Regions from separate parts of the Pseudomonas sp. F220 genome, predicted to be linked through region 2. Evidence: predicted binding sites of a transcription regulator. Region 2 holds the regulator's gene; the other holds the start of a gene.

The links. The regulator sigma-54, encoded in region 2, starts transcription at its own class of promoters, with help from an activator protein. The targets are predictions, from matches to a motif close to ANTGGCATNNANNTTGCTNT.
Region 1: a site for sigma-54 is predicted at 2,201-2,220, ahead of glnA (glutamate--ammonia ligase). Genes of this name have one in related genera too.

The regions. Positions count from the first base shown of each region.
Region 1 is NZ_JBVASJ010000001.1:375,547-383,322, reverse strand. It holds gene ACZYSM_RS01625 (DUF4124 domain-containing protein) at 1-402, opposite strand, end outside; gene glnA (glutamate--ammonia ligase) at 697-2,103, opposite strand; gene thiI (tRNA uracil 4-sulfurtransferase ThiI) at 2,435-3,889, shown strand; gene typA (translational GTPase TypA) at 4,029-5,849, shown strand; gene ACZYSM_RS01605 (YkgJ family cysteine cluster protein) at 6,023-6,460, opposite strand; gene ACZYSM_RS01600 (glycogen/starch/alpha-glucan phosphorylase) at 6,728-7,776, shown strand, end outside.
Region 2 is NZ_JBVASJ010000002.1:152,593-160,368, forward strand. It holds gene ACZYSM_RS02560 (KdsC family phosphatase) at 1-64, shown strand, start outside; gene lptC (LPS export ABC transporter periplasmic protein LptC) at 73-645, shown strand; gene lptA (lipopolysaccharide transport periplasmic protein LptA) at 632-1,177, shown strand; gene lptB (LPS export ABC transporter ATP-binding protein) at 1,177-1,902, shown strand; gene ACZYSM_RS02580 (RNA polymerase factor sigma-54) at 2,173-3,666, shown strand; gene hpf (ribosome hibernation-promoting factor, HPF/YfiA family) at 3,786-4,094, shown strand; gene ptsN (PTS IIA-like nitrogen regulatory protein PtsN) at 4,107-4,571, shown strand; gene rapZ (RNase adapter RapZ) at 4,574-5,431, shown strand; gene ACZYSM_RS02600 (HPr family phosphocarrier protein) at 5,447-5,719, shown strand; partial or broken gene ACZYSM_RS02605 (ZIP family metal transporter) at 5,751-6,068, opposite strand; gene pmbA (metalloprotease PmbA) at 6,179-7,525, opposite strand; gene yjgA (ribosome biogenesis factor YjgA) at 7,634-7,776, shown strand, end outside.

The DNA of each region.
Region 1 (7,776 bases), on a different contig from region 2:
TTGCAGGCGCGGAACATTGCTCGGCTGACCATACGGCCGGCCGTCCAGCAGTAGACGTAGGCGATGCTCGCCTTGCAGGCGCGGTTGCAGCAGAACGCCAACGGTGAAGGTGCCATTGTTGGCACGCAGGGCTTCTTCGCTGGGCAACCCTGTCAGCTCCAGTACCCCATAAGCGGCTTTATTGGCTTGCTGCCTGCCGTTTTGTGCTGGGCTGACTTGTGGCGGGGCAGGCTGCTGAGGCTCGACGCTATTGAGCGGCGGCAGTTCGACGGTCTGGCTCCGGGTGCCATCGGGCGGTTGGTTGCTATAGGCGGTGTTGCCATTGGCGTCGGTGTATTTATAGATCTGTGCGGCCGCCGGCAGGGCGATGAGTAGCAAAATGAATAGAAAACCACGACCCATAAAATCGACCAGAAACGAAGGCGTTGGGTTGCAGCATAGGTCAGGGGTGACGGTTGACCCAAGTTGTAAACATTTGGGTATGGTTTACCGAGCTGTATCAGAAACCACAATACCCTGTGGGAGCGAGCCTGCTCGCGATGGCGGTGGATCAGCCAGCATCAATGTTGAATGAACAAACGCTATCGCGAGCGGGCTCGCTCCCACATTGGGTTTTTGTCAGCCGTTGAATCGCGGCCATAAAAAAGGCCTCCCGAAGGAGGCCTCTGTTACGCCGCTTGCGCAAGCGCTACCGGATTAGCAGCTGTAGTACAGCTCGTATTCCAGTGGATGTACGAAGGTACGAACCTTGATTTCTTCTTCGCTTTTCAGGGCGATGTAAGCGTCGATGAAATCGTCGCTGAAAACGCCGCCTTTGGTCAGGAACGCACGACCTTTGTCCAGCTCTTCCAGGGCTTCTTTCAGGCTGCCGCAAACTTGTGGGATCTCTTTCGCCTCTTCAGGCGGCAGGTCATACAGGTTTTTGTCAGCAGCATCGCCTGGGTGGGTCTTGTTCTGGATGCCGTCCAGGCCAGCCATCAACAGTGCAGCAAAGCCCAGGTACGGGTTGGCTGCTGGATCCGGGAAGCGAGCTTCGATACGGCGAGCTTTAGGGCTGGACACGTAAGGAATACGGATCGAAGCGGAACGGTTGCGAGCCGAGTAGGCCAGCATTACTGGAGCTTCGAAGCCTGGGACCAGACGCTTGTAGGAGTTGGTCGACGGGTTGGTGAAGCCGTTCAGTGCCTTACCGTGCTTGATGATGCCGCCGATGAAGAACAGAGCGGTATCGGACAGGCCGGCATAGCCTTCGCCAGCGAAGGTGTTCTTGCCATCTTTGGAGATGGACAGGTGAACGTGCATACCCGAACCGTTATCGCCGTACAGAGGCTTAGGCATGAAGGTCGCGGTGCGGCCGTAAGCATCGGCAACGTTGTGTACGCAGTATTTCAGGGTCTGAACTTCGTCAGCCTTGGCTACCAGGGTGTTGAACTTGACGCCAATTTCGTTCTGACCGGCAGTCGCCACTTCGTGGTGGTGAACTTCGATGATCAGGCCCATTTCTTCCATGGCATTACACATGGAGGTACGGATTTCGTGGTCGTGGTCGAACGGAGGTACCGGGAAGTAGCCACCTTTGACGCCTGGACGGTGGCCTTTGTTGCCGCCTTCCACGTCCTGGTCGGACATCCACGAACCTTGTTCGGAGTAGATTTTGAACATCGAACCGGAGATATCGGACTTGAACTTCACTTCGTCGAAGATGAAGAACTCAGGCTCTGGACCGACGAAAACGGTGTCGCCGATACCGGTCGACTTCAGGTATTCCTCGGCGCGCTTGGCGATGGCACGTGGGTCACGGTCATAGCCTTGCATGGTCGAAGGCTCGATCACGTCGCAAACCAGGATCAGGGTCGGCTCTTCGGTGAACGGGTCCAGAACAGCAGTGGTGTCGTCCGGCATCAGGATCATGTCGGAAGCTTCAATGCCTTTCCAGCCAGCGATGGAGGAGCCGTCGAACATTTTGCCTTCTTCGAAGAAGGCTTCATCCAGCGCATCACGGGCCGGCATGGTCACGTGGTGCTGAGTGCCTTTGGTATCAGTGAAGCGCAGATCAATCCATTTGACGTCATGATCTTTGATGAGTTGAACCGACTTCGACATAGTGTCCTCCGGGGTGGCTTCGGGCTAGTAGTGGAGTGCCCTTAGAATGTGGGTGATGCCGGCGCGAATACTCTGCCATGGCAACCTGCCTCACAAGGGAGCAAATTGCATGCCAGTGCCCCGACTTGGGTTTTTCGCCCCAAACTCACGCACATAAAGGTACACGCGGGAAAAAATGCGATATTTACGCACTGCAATGTAGCGCTAAAAATCCTAAACGCCCTGTTTTAGTGCATCGAGAGTCATCTGTATATTAACTGGTTAAACCTTGAGCAATTTCCGCTATAATCCGCGCCCCCCTTTTTCGGCTGGCCCCTCGCGCGCTGTTTTCATGAAATTAATCGTAAAAGTCTTCCCCGAGATCATCATCAAGAGCCGCCCGGTACGGATGCGTTTCATCCGTCAGTTGGCCAAGAACATCCGTGCCGTGCTCCGCGATCTGGACCCGGCTGTGGTGGTGAACGGTGTGTGGGACAACCTCGTCATGGAAACCCGCGTCAGCGAGCCGAAAGCCTTGAAGGAGATGATGGATCGCCTGAGTTGCATGCCGGGCATCGCGCATTTCCTGCAGGTCGATGAGTACCCGTTGGGCGACTTCGATGACATCGTCGCCAAGTGCAAACAGCACGTCGGTGATACCTTATCGGGCAAGGTCTTTTCAGTGCGCTGCAAGCGCGCCGGCAAGCATGAATTCACCTCGATGGAAGTCGAGAAATACGTCGGTAGCCAGCTGCGTCGTCAGTGCGGCGCCGCCGGAATTTCCCTGAAAGAGCCAGAAATCGAAGTGCGAATGGAAATTCGCGACCAACGGTTGTTTGTGATTCACAGCCAGCACAACAGCATCGGCGGTTATCCGCTAGGCGCCCTCGAACAGACCCTGGTGTTGATGTCCGGCGGTTTCGATTCGACGGTGGCGGCCTACCAGATCATGCGCCGCGGGCTGATGAGCCATTTCTGCTTCTTCAATCTTGGCGGTCGTGCCCACGAGCTGGGCGTGATGGAAGTCGCGCACTTTATCTGGAAAAAGTACGGCAGCTCCCAACGCGTGCTATTTGTCAGCGTGCCGTTCGAGGAAGTGCTCGGAGAAATTCTCGGTAAAGTCGATAACAGTCATATGGGCGTAGTATTGAAGCGTATGATGTTGCGCGCTGCGTCCAGGATTGCCGATCGGCTGGAAATCGACGCGCTGGTTACCGGTGAGGCGATCTCCCAGGTTTCCAGCCAGACGCTGCCGAATCTGTCGGTGATCGACTGCGTGACCGAGAAGCTGGTGTTACGCCCGCTGATCGCCAGTCACAAGCAGGACATCATTGATCTGGCCAACGAGATCGGCACTGCCGATTTTGCCAAGCACATGCCGGAATATTGCGGGGTGATTTCGGTCAACCCCAAGACCCACGCCAAGCGCAACCGCGTGGAGTATGAAGAACAACAGTTTGATATGGCGGTGCTCGAGCGTGCGCTCGAGAACGCCAAACTGGTGCCGATCGATCGGGTTATCGATGAATTGGGCCAGGATTTGCAGGTCGAAGAAGTCAGTGAAGTGCTGGCCGGTCAGATCGTGATCGACATCCGTCATCCGGATGCTCAGGAAGACGAGCCGCTGGCGCTGCCTGGCATCGAGGTACAAGCGATGCCGTTTTATGCATTGAACGCTCGTTTCAAGGAACTGGACCCTACTCGCCAGTACCTGTTGTATTGCGACAAAGGCGTGATGAGTCGCCTGCATGCCCACCATTTGCTCAGTGAGGGGCATGCCAATGTGCGCGTTTATCGACCGAGCTAAGAGCCCGGGGCTGTATGCCTGTGGCCTGCGTCACCGGCCCCCCGACGCCGCCGTCAAGCTGTAACGGCTTTGCCGGACTCTACTGTTAATCGCTGCCACGACCTGTCAGCACACCGAATCCTCTGATCGAGATACACAAGTGATCGAAAATCTACGCAACATCGCCATCATTGCTCACGTTGACCATGGTAAAACCACCCTGGTAGACAAACTCTTGCGTCAATCCGGCACTCTGGAGCGCAACGAGCTCAACGACGAGCGCGTGATGGACTCCAACGACCAGGAGAAAGAGCGCGGTATTACCATTCTGGCGAAAAACACCGCCATCAACTGGAACGGCTACCACATCAACATCGTGGATACCCCGGGCCACGCCGACTTCGGCGGCGAAGTTGAACGCGTAATGTCGATGGTTGACTCCGTTCTGCTGCTGGTTGACGCTCAAGACGGCCCTATGCCGCAAACCCGTTTCGTGACCAAGAAGGCTTTCGAAGCCGGCCTGCGTCCAATCGTGGTAATCAACAAGGTTGACCGTCCAGGCGCGCGTCCGGACTGGGTTCTGGACCAGATCTTCGACCTGTTCGACAACCTCGGTGCTACCGAAGAACAGCTGGACTTCAAAGTCGTCTACGCCTCGGCCCTGAACGGCATTGCCGGTCTGGAACACACCGACATGGCTGAAGACATGACCCCGCTGTACCAGGCCATCGTTGACCACGTTCCAGCTCCACAAGTTGACCGTGACGGCCCGTTCCAGATGCAAATCTCGGCACTGGACTACAACAGCTTCCTGGGCGTCATCGGCGTTGGCCGTATCGCTCGTGGTCGCGTCAAGCCGAACACCCAGGTTGTAGCGATCGACATTGATGGCAAAAAGCGCAACGGTCGTATCCTGAAGCTGATGGGTCACCACGGTCTGCACCGCATCGACGTTGACGAAGCAGCTGCCGGCGACATCGTCTGCATCAGCGGCTTCGATCAGCTGTTCATCTCCGACACTCTGTGCGACCCACTGAACGTCGAAGCGATGAAGCCGCTGACCGTTGACGAACCAACCGTTTCCATGACCTTCCAGGTAAACGACTCGCCTTTCTGCGGTAAAGAAGGCAAGTTCGTCACCAGCCGTAACATCAAGGAACGTCTGGATAAAGAACTGCTGTTCAACGTTGCTCTGCGCGTTGAAGAAGGCGATACCGCCGACAAGTTCAAAGTCTCCGGCCGTGGTGAGCTGCACCTCTCGGTACTGATCGAAACCATGCGTCGCGAAGGCTTCGAAATGGGTGTTGGTCGTCCGGAAGTGATCATCCGTATGGTTGACGGCGTCAAGCACGAACCGTACGAAAACGTCACCATCGATCTGCCGGAAGAATCCCAAGGCGCGATCATGGAACAGATCGGTATCCGTAAAGGCGACCTGACCAACATGGTTCCGGATGGCAAGGGCCGTGTTCGCCTTGAGTACAACATCCCTGCTCGTGGCTTGATCGGTTTCCGTAACGAGTTCCTGACTCTGACCTCCGGTGCTGGCATCCTGACCAGCATCTTCGACCGTTACGACGTGATGAAGTCCGGCGACATGTCCGGCCGTCAGAACGGCGTGCTGGTTTCGGTTGCTACCGGTAAGGCTCTGACTTACTCGCTGGAAACCCTGCAGGCTCGTGGCAAGCTGTTCCTGGGCCACGGCGAAGACGTGTACGAAGGTCAAATCGTCGGCATCAACAGCCGCGACAACGACCTGGGTGTAAACCCAACCAAAGGCAAGAAGCTCGACAACATGCGTGCTTCCGGTAAAGACGAAACCATCGCACTGGTTCCGCCTATCCGCTTCACTCTGGAGCAAGCTCTGGAATTCGTTCAAGAAGACGAACTGTGTGAAGTTACGCCGAAGTCCATCCGTCTTCGTAAGAAGATCCTGGGCGAAAGCGAGCGCACCCGCGCTGCCAAGAAAAGCGGCAACTGATTTATTAGTTAGCTGTTAAAAAAACGCCCCCGACCGCAAGGTCGGGGGCGTTTTTGTTTGTCTGGAGATTTTGTAGCGTTTGTCAGGGCTTCATCGTCGGATCGCCGCCCGGAGCAAGCTCGCTCCGGGCGGCGATCCGACGATAGCGGTCTGTCAGGCGACCAGAATACTGATCAAAACTTCTCCAGTGGCTTGCGGCTGCTGGTTTCGCGCTCGACTTCTTTGGGCTTGTACGCACAAAACCCCGGCCGTGGGCCGATCTTCGGGTGGTTGCGGCAGGTGTCCGGGCGTTTCTCGTAAATGGTGCACAGACGGCTTTTGCGATCCAGATAAAGGCAATCGTTGTTGCTCATGCGCTGAAGTGTGAAGATTTCCGACTTCTGGTTGTAGCGCTCGACGATGCCTTCTTTTTGCAAGCGTTTGGCGATGTTCTTCGGCGGGTCGCCGCGCTCGAACTCATCGACGATGCCGATGCGGATCAAGTCTTTGATCTTCACTTCGACCGGCAGGGTGCAGCAGCTGGAAACACAGCCACCGCACATATAGCTGGAGTATTTCGCCCAGGTATCGAGTCGGTCGATTTCCGCGGCGGCGATCAGTTGGGGCTTCATCAGGTGTGTTTCCAGGGGGGTGTATCAGGGCGCGAGATGATACCGGGGTTGATGGATGAGTGAACAACCATTTGCCGGTTTTTCGTCCGCTCAGGGCATTTAGGGCGGATCGGCACGGCATCTGCATCTTTTTAGGGCGTTACCTGCCGGGACAAAAAAGCTTTATATAGGCAATTGAAAAAACTGCCGAACCAGTGCCTTTGCCCCGTGTCAGACCGACTAGGCTCAGACAATTCCACGCCGTCTATCTCGTTCGAGGTCGTATCGATGACTCAGGAACCGCTAGTTCGTGACGCAGAGGTGGCCGCATTTCGCGACGCTGTCTTGACCAAACTCACCTACGCGGTGGGTAAAGACCCGGATCACGCGTTTGACCATGACTGGTTCGAAGCCATTGCGTTGGCAGCGCGAGACCATATGGTCGAGCATTGGATGGACCACACGCGGCAGATCTACCGCAAGGGTCAGAAGCGTGTGTACTACCTCTCCCTGGAATTTTTGATCGGCCGTTTGCTCTACGACAGCCTGAGCAATCTCGGGCTGCTGGACGTGGCGCGCGAAGCCTTGACCGAACTGGGCGTCGACCTTGAGCGTATCCGGCTGTTGGAGCCTGATGCCGCGCTGGGCAACGGCGGTCTTGGGCGATTAGCGGCGTGTTTCATGGAAAGCATGTCGACCCTCGGCATCGCCGGCCATGGCTACGGTATTCGTTATGAGCACGGCTTGTTCCGCCAGGCGATTGTCGATGGCTGGCAGCAGGAGCAGACCGAGCACTGGCTGGATTTCGGCAACCCTTGGGAGTTCGAGCGGGCAGAGGTGATCTACCCGATCGGCTTCGGCGGCAGCGTCGAGACTGTGGAGGATGAAACCGGCAAGACCATGCAAGTCTGGCACCCGGCGGAAACCGTGCGTGCGGTGGCTTATGACACGCCCGTGGTCGGTTGGCGCGGTGCCAGCGTCAACACCCTGCGGTTGTGGCGGGCGCGGGCGATGGAAGACCTGCACCTGGAGCGCTTCAATGCGGGCGACCACCTGGGCGCGGTAGCCGAGGTAGCGCGGGCAGAAAGTATCTCTCGCGTACTCTATCCGGCCGACAGCACCGATGCAGGACAAGAGCTGCGGCTGCGTCAGGAATATTTCTTTGTCTCGGCGTCCCTGCAGGATTTGTTGCGTCGGCACAAGAATATGCATGACTCGGTATTGAGTCTTGGTGACCACGCCGCGATCCAACTCAACGACACCCACCCATCAATTGCCGTGGCCGAGCTGATGCGTCAGTTGGTCGATTTGCACGACGTCGCATGGGACGCGGCGTG
Region 2 (7,776 bases):
ATTTTGCGAGTTGATCCTGCGAGCCCAAGGCAGTCTTGAAGCGGCCAACGCCGCCTACCTGTAGAGCCATCTATGCTGAGCAAAAAAATTCGCAGTATTTTGATTTTCGGAGTCATCGCCGCTCTGTTCGCGGCCGTTGGCTACTGGAATATCAGCCCGGAACGCTTTCTGGAGAGGCTACCGGCGGTCGTCGACGAAAGCGCCATCGACTACTACGCCATCAACGCCCACAGCGTGCAGTTTCTGCCCGATGGCAAGTTGCAGTACGAAATGACTTCCGACAAGGTCGAACACCTGAAAGCGACCGATGTGACATTGCTGACCAAACCCGACTTGCAAATGTATCGCGGCACGACGTTCCCCTGGCATGTCCAGAGCGAACGCGGAGAGGTCAATCCGGACGGCACTGAAGTAGAACTGATTGACTCGGTACGTATTGCACGTACTGACGAGAAGAATCGCGCGACGATTATTACCAGTAGTCGTATGACTGTATTCCCCCAGAAGCAATATGCGCAGACCGAGCAAGCCGTTAGAATCGACGGCGCCGGTGGTGTGACTACGGGCAAGGGAATGAAAGCGTATTTGGAAGAAAGCAGGATGCACCTGCTATCGAACGTAAGAGGACAGTATGAGGCTCGTTAAAACCCTCCCTATTTTGCTCAGCCTGAGCGCAGCACTGGGAAGCGTGAGCGCCTGGGCTCTGCCGACTGATAGCCAGCAACCCATCCGCATTCAGGCCGACGACGCTCAACTGGATGACAAGCAAGGCATTGCCACTTACAAAGGCGACGTCATCATCACCCAAGGCTCGATGAAGATCACCGGCAATACCGTGACCATCACTCGCACCCACGCAGGCGAAATCGACGTGGTGACCTCGGTGGGCAACCTGGCGTATTTCGAACAACTGCAGAAGGTCGGTGATCCGAAGCCGGTTCAGGCCTATGGCGTGACCATTCAGTACCATGCCGCGCAAAACCGCATCGTACTGATTGACCGCGCCAAAGTGATCAACGACGGCAATACCACCGAAGGCGAGAAAATCATCTACGACACCGTCAAGCAGGTCGCCAACGCCGGTCGCGCCAACGGTAACACCGTCACCGCGCCACGTCCGCGGATCGACATGGTGATCCAGCCGAAAAAGAAAACTGACGAGCAGAAGGCCCAGTAATGGCAACTCTGAAAGCTCAGCATCTGGCCAAGAGCTACAAGAGCCGTCAGGTCGTGCGTGACGTCAGCCTGTCCATCGACAGCGGTCAGATCGTCGGCTTGCTCGGTCCTAACGGCGCCGGCAAGACCACCTGTTTCTACATGATCGTCGGACTGGTCCAGGCCGATCAGGGCCGTGTACTGATCGACGATCTGGACGTCAGCCACCAGCCGATGCACGGTCGTGCACGGGCCGGTATCGGCTATCTGCCGCAGGAAGCGTCGATCTTCCGCAAACTGTCGGTCGCCGATAACATCATGGCCATTCTTGAGACTCGCAAGGAACTCGACAAGACCGAGCGTCGCAAGGAGTTGGAAAGCCTGCTGCAGGAGTTCCACATCAACCATATCCGCGAGAACCTCGGCATGAGCCTCTCCGGCGGCGAACGTCGTCGCGTGGAAATCGCCCGAGCCCTGGCTACCGCACCGAAGTTCATCCTGCTCGATGAGCCTTTTGCCGGTGTGGACCCGATCTCGGTGGGTGACATCAAGCAGATCATCTATCACCTGAAGGCCAAGGGTATCGGCGTGCTGATCACAGACCACAACGTCCGTGACACCCTGGATATCTGCGAGACCGCCTACATCGTCAACGACGGCCAACTGATCGCCGAAGGTGACTCCGCCACTATCCTGGCCAACGAACTGGTCAAGGAAGTGTACCTGGGTCATGAGTTCCGCCTGTAAGTGCTGAGGTGTTTGGCTAGCTGCCAGAGCGGCTGCATCAATAAAACCCTATAAATTTTATTGTTACCGCGCTTTAGGCAAACACGCGCCCTCAGGTGTTCAGCCAATAGTCAGAGCGCCAGCAGCAATAAGATCCTGTAAATTTTTATTGTTACCGCGCTCTAGGCAAACACTTCAGTTTCAGGCATATAATTTGCTTATGTTTGGCGCTTAGGCGCCCTGTAGTGGATGGCGCATGTGCGCCGGCGAATAAGGTGTTAAGCCCCTGCCATGAAACCATCGCTAGTCTTGAGAATGGGCCAGCAGCTGACGATGACACCGCAGCTGCAACAGGCCATCCGCCTGCTCCAATTGTCGACCCTGGACCTGCAACAGGAAATCCAGGAGGCACTGGAGTCCAATCCGATGCTCGAACGCCAGGAAGAAGGCGACGACTTCGATAACGCCGACCCTCTGGCCGACAACGTCGAGCAGAAACCCAATACCGATGTTCAGGAACCCTCCTACCAGGAAACGGCCCCGACGGTGGATAACCTCGAGGAAGGCGACTGGAACGAGCGCATCCCCAACGAGCTGCCCGTCGACACGGCTTGGGAAGATGTTTACCAGACTAGCGCCAGCAGCCTGCCGAGCAACGATGACGACGAGTGGGACTTCACCACCCGCACATCGGCTAGTGAAAGCCTGCAGAGTCATTTGCTCTGGCAACTGAACCTGGCACCGATGTCCGACACCGATCGCCTGATTGCCGTGACCCTGATCGATTGCATCAACAATCAGGGCTACCTGGACGAGACCCTCGAGGAAATCCTCGAAGCCTTCGACCCGGAACTGGACGTCGAACTGGACGAGATTGAAGCCGTCCTGCATCGCATCCAGCAATTCGAGCCGGCCGGTATCGGTGCGCGCAATCTGAGCGAATGCCTGTTGCTGCAACTGCGTCAGCTGCCAGCCAAAACACCTTGGCTGACCGAGGCCAAACGACTGGTCACCGACTTCATCGACCTGCTTGGCAGCCGTGATTACAGCCAGCTGATGCGCCGCATGAAACTCAAGGAAGACGAGCTTCGGCAGATCATCGAGCTGGTGCAAAGCCTCAACCCGCGCCCAGGCTCGCAAATCGAGTCCAGCGAAGCCGAATACGTCGTACCTGACGTGATCGTGCGCAAGGACAACGAGCGCTGGCTGGTGGAGTTGAATCAGGAATCTGTGCCGCGCCTGCGGGTCAATCCGCAGTACGCCGGTTTCGTGCGTCGTGCCGACACCAGCGCCGACAACACCTTCATGCGCAACCAGTTGCAGGAAGCGCGCTGGTTCATCAAAAGCCTGCAAAGCCGCAACGAAACCCTGATGAAAGTCGCTACCCAGATCGTCGAGCATCAACGGGGCTTCCTCGAGTACGGCGATGAGGCGATGAAACCGCTTGTGCTGCATGACATCGCCGAAGCGGTCGGCATGCACGAATCGACGATTTCCCGGGTCACCACCCAGAAATTCATGCATACCCCACGCGGCATCTACGAACTGAAGTACTTTTTCTCCAGCCACGTAAGCACCTCTGAAGGCGGTGAATGCTCGTCCACAGCGATCCGCGCGATCATCAAAAAACTGGTTGCCGCGGAAAATCAGAAAAAGCCGTTGAGTGACAGCAAGATCGCTGGTTTACTGGAGGCACAAGGCATTCAGGTAGCCCGCCGCACCGTCGCCAAGTACCGCGAATCCCTTGGGATCGCGCCTTCGAGCGAACGCAAGCGGTTGATGTAACGGGCCACGCCACAGCGTTCCAGGTTGTGTTTGAAAACTCACAGGCAGTTTTCGGGCACAGCCTAGTGGCAGGCAAACCAGCCTGCCGCCTTATGCACTGGCAACGAAGGAGAAGCTGTATGCAAGTCAACATCAGTGGACACCAACTGGAAGTGACCGAACCTTTACGCGCCTACATCGGCGAAAAACTCGAACGACTGGAAAGGCATTTCGACAAGATCACCAACGTGCAGGTCACGATGAACGTCGAGAAGCTGCTGCAGAAAATCGAAGCCACGCTGCATATCCCCGGCGGAGAAGTAGTCGCCAACGCTGAGCATTCAGACATGTATGCCGCGATCGACCTGCTGACCGACAAGCTGGATCGCCAACTCAAAAAGCATAAGGAAAAGACCCAAAGTGTCCTCCAGGGCGCAACAGGTCGTTAACACTCCCAACCCATGATTCGACTTGAAAACATCCTGACCCCCGGCCGTTCTTTGGTGAACGTGCCGGGCGGCAGTAAAAAGCGCGCCCTCGAGCAAATTGCCAACCTGATCAGCCGCGAAGTGCCGGATCTGGAGATGCAAGATGTCTTCGAGAGTCTGATTGCCCGTGAAAAACTTGGCTCCACCGGTTTTGGCAACGGCATCGCCATCCCCCACTGCCGCCTCAAGGGCTGCACGTCTCCAGTCAGTGCGCTACTGCACCTGGACGCCCCCATAGATTTTGACGCCATCGATGGTGCGCCGGTTGACCTGCTGTTCGTTCTGCTGGTCCCGGAAGCCGCTACCGATGCGCACCTGGAACTGCTCCGGCAGATTGCCAGCATGCTTGACCGCAAGGAAGTGCGCGAAAAGCTTCGCAGCGCCGCAACCAATGAAGCCCTGTATCAGGTTGTCCTGGTCGAGCAGAACGGTCACTAATCATGCGTTTGATCATCGTCAGCGGCCGTTCCGGCTCAGGTAAAAGCACCGCCCTCGATGTACTGGAGGACAACGGCTACTACTGCATTGACAACCTGCCGGCCGGCCTGCTTCCGGAGCTGGCCGAGCGCGCGTTGATTCACACTGAACTGGCGCAACCGCTAGTCGCGGTGTCTATTGACGCCCGTAACTTGCCCAGCCATTTGTCGCGTTTTCCCGAACTTCTGGAAGAGGTACGCAGCCGGCACATCCAATGCGACGTGCTGTATCTGGACGCCGACGAAGAAACCCTGCTCAAGCGCTTCTCCGAGACCCGTCGGCGCCATCCCCTGAGCAACGCCAATCGATCGCTCGCCGAAGCCATTGACGATGAAACCAACCTGCTTGGGCCGATTGCCGACCTCGCTGATCTGAAGGTCAACACCACCAATCTGAACCTGTATCAACTGCGCGATATGATCAAACTGCGTCTGTTGAACCAGCCAGAATCGGGCACGGCGTTCCTTGTCGAGTCGTTTGGCTTCAAGCGCGGCATGCCGGTCGATGCCGACCTGGTGTTCGATGTGCGGTGCCTGCCAAATCCGTACTGGAAACCAGAATTACGCGAACAGTCCGGGCTGGATCAGCCGGTTGCCGACTATCTGGCCGCCCAACCGGACGTCGAAGAAATGTTCCAGGATATCTCTGCATATCTGCTGAAGTGGCTACCTCGTTTCGCTGCCAGCAACCGCGCTTACGTCACCATCGCCATTGGCTGCACCGGCGGGCATCACCGCTCCGTCTACCTGACCGAACGTCTGGGCCAGGCCCTGCAAACGTCCCTGAAGAACGTCCAGGTTCGCCACCGCGACCTAAGCTAAAGGATCCACACCGCGATGCCCGCTCTGGAAATTGAAATCATCAACAAGTTGGGTTTACATGCCCGAGCGTCTGCCAAGTTCGTTGGGGTTGCAGGTCAGTATCCGTGCCAGATCAGAGCCGGACGCACGCCTGAATCGATGGTCGATGGCAAAAGCATCATGGCCATGATGATGCTGGCTGCCGGCAAAGGCACTAAAATCCATCTGTCCACTGAAGGCGAGCAAGAGCAGGAAGCATTGGATGCGCTGATCAAGCTGATCAATAACTTCTTCGACGAAGGCGAGTAAACATCGGCAGGGCACGCCTGCCGAGAGGCATTCAGGCGAGTGCCGTATCCATGACCATCATCAGACAGAACCCGATACACAGCCCCAGACTCGCCAGCTTGTCATGGCCATGGCGCCGCGACTCCGGGATGACCTCATGAGTCACCACCAGCAGCATGGCGCCCGCGGCTAACGCCAGACCCAGCGGCAAGAGCATTTCAGCCAGGCTCACCAGCCAGGCACACAGCAGTGCGAAGACGGGCTCAACCAAACCTGACGCCGCGCCGATCAAGAACGCCTTGACCCGCGACATCCCCGCCCCGGCCAATACCAAAGCGATCACCAAGCCTTCCGGCACATCCTGCATTGACTGTTACACCGCTTTCGCGAGCAAGCTCGCTCCTACAGGGGGCTGTGCAACGCTCAAAAAAAGCGCGCCACCTCAATGGGTGGCACGCCTTTTTGTTTATCGGTAAGGGTTTAACTACCCGCCACAGTCATCCGCTCGATCAGCACCGAACCCGTGCGAATATTGCTGCGCATTTCCAGGTCATTACCGACCGCGACGATCTGCTGGAACATGTCGCGCATATTGCCGGCGATGGTCACTTCTTGTACGGCGAACTGAATCTCGCCGTTTTCCACCCAAAAACCCGCGGCACCACGGGAGTAGTCGCCAGTCACCATGTTCAAACCCTGGCCCATCAACTCGGTGACCAGCAGCCCGCGTCCCATACGCCGCAGTAACGCAGCTTGGTCTTCGTCGCCATGGGTAACGAACAGGTTATGCACGCCACCAGAGTTGGCGGTGCTTGGCATGCCCAGTTTGCGACCGGAGTAAGTGCCCAGCACGTAAGAAACCAAATGACCGTTCTCGACGAAAGGCTTGGCGTAAGTTGCCAGACCGTCGCCATCGAACGCCGAGCTGCCCAGGGCGCGCATCAGGTGCGGCCGTTCATCCAGGGTCAGCCACTCAGGGAACAGACGTTGACCCAGCGTACCTTCGAGGAACGACGACTTTCGGTACAGATTGCCGCCAGAGATCGCCCCGAGAAAGCTGCCAAACAAACCACCCGCCAGTTCTGCGGAAAACAGCACCGGCACTTCGCAGGTTGGAACCGGACGCGCGCCCAGACGGCTAGTCGCCCGTTGCGCAGCACGCTGGCCGATGGTGACCGGATCGGTGAGCAATTCGCCCTGGCGATTCACGTCATACCAATAGTCGCGCTGCATCTGACCGTCGGCTTCGGCGATCATCACGCAGCTCAGGCTGTGACGGGTCGACGCATAACCACCAATAAACCCGTGGCTGTTGCCATACACGCGGCAGCCCTGATGGGTACTCAGGGTCGTGCCATCGGCATTCTTGATCCGGCTGTCAGTTGCAAACGCCGCCGCTTCACAGGCCAATGCCTGTTCGATGGCTTGCTCCGGAGTGATGTCCCAAGCGTGGAACAGGTCGAAATCCGGCAAATCCTTGGCCATCAAGGCGGCATCGGCCAGACCTGAGCTTTCGTCTTCGGAGGTGTGCTTGGCAATGGCCAGAGCAGCGGCGACGGTTTCGCGAATCGCCTCCGGACCGCTGGCCGAGGTGCTGGCCGATCCTTTGCGTTGGCCTACATACAAGGTGATGCCAAAGCCCTGGTCACGGTTGAACTCAACGGTTTCGACTTCCCGCTGGCGGACCGAGGTCGACAGGCCCTGTTCCAGAGATACCGCGACTTCGCAGGCGCTGGCGCCCTGGCGCTTGGCCTCAGCGATGATCTGCTCGACTTGCTCTTGCAGTGCCGGCAAAGCCTTTGGGCCGACGCTTTCTGCTGCACTCATGGTGTTCTCCACTCAAATTCTGCTTTCGGTTAAGGCCTTCGAGCGACCGGGCCGGACAAGCGGCCCCCGACTGGTTATCATGGCGGCGTTTCTTTGCGGACTGCCACCATGGTTGATTCTTACGACGACTCCCTCGATGGGGAGAAAAGCAAATCCCAGGTCAAACGTGAGCTGCATGCTCTGGTTGATCTTGGCGAGCGCCTTACAACACTCAAGCCTGACTTGCTGGCAAAACTGCCATTGACCGACGC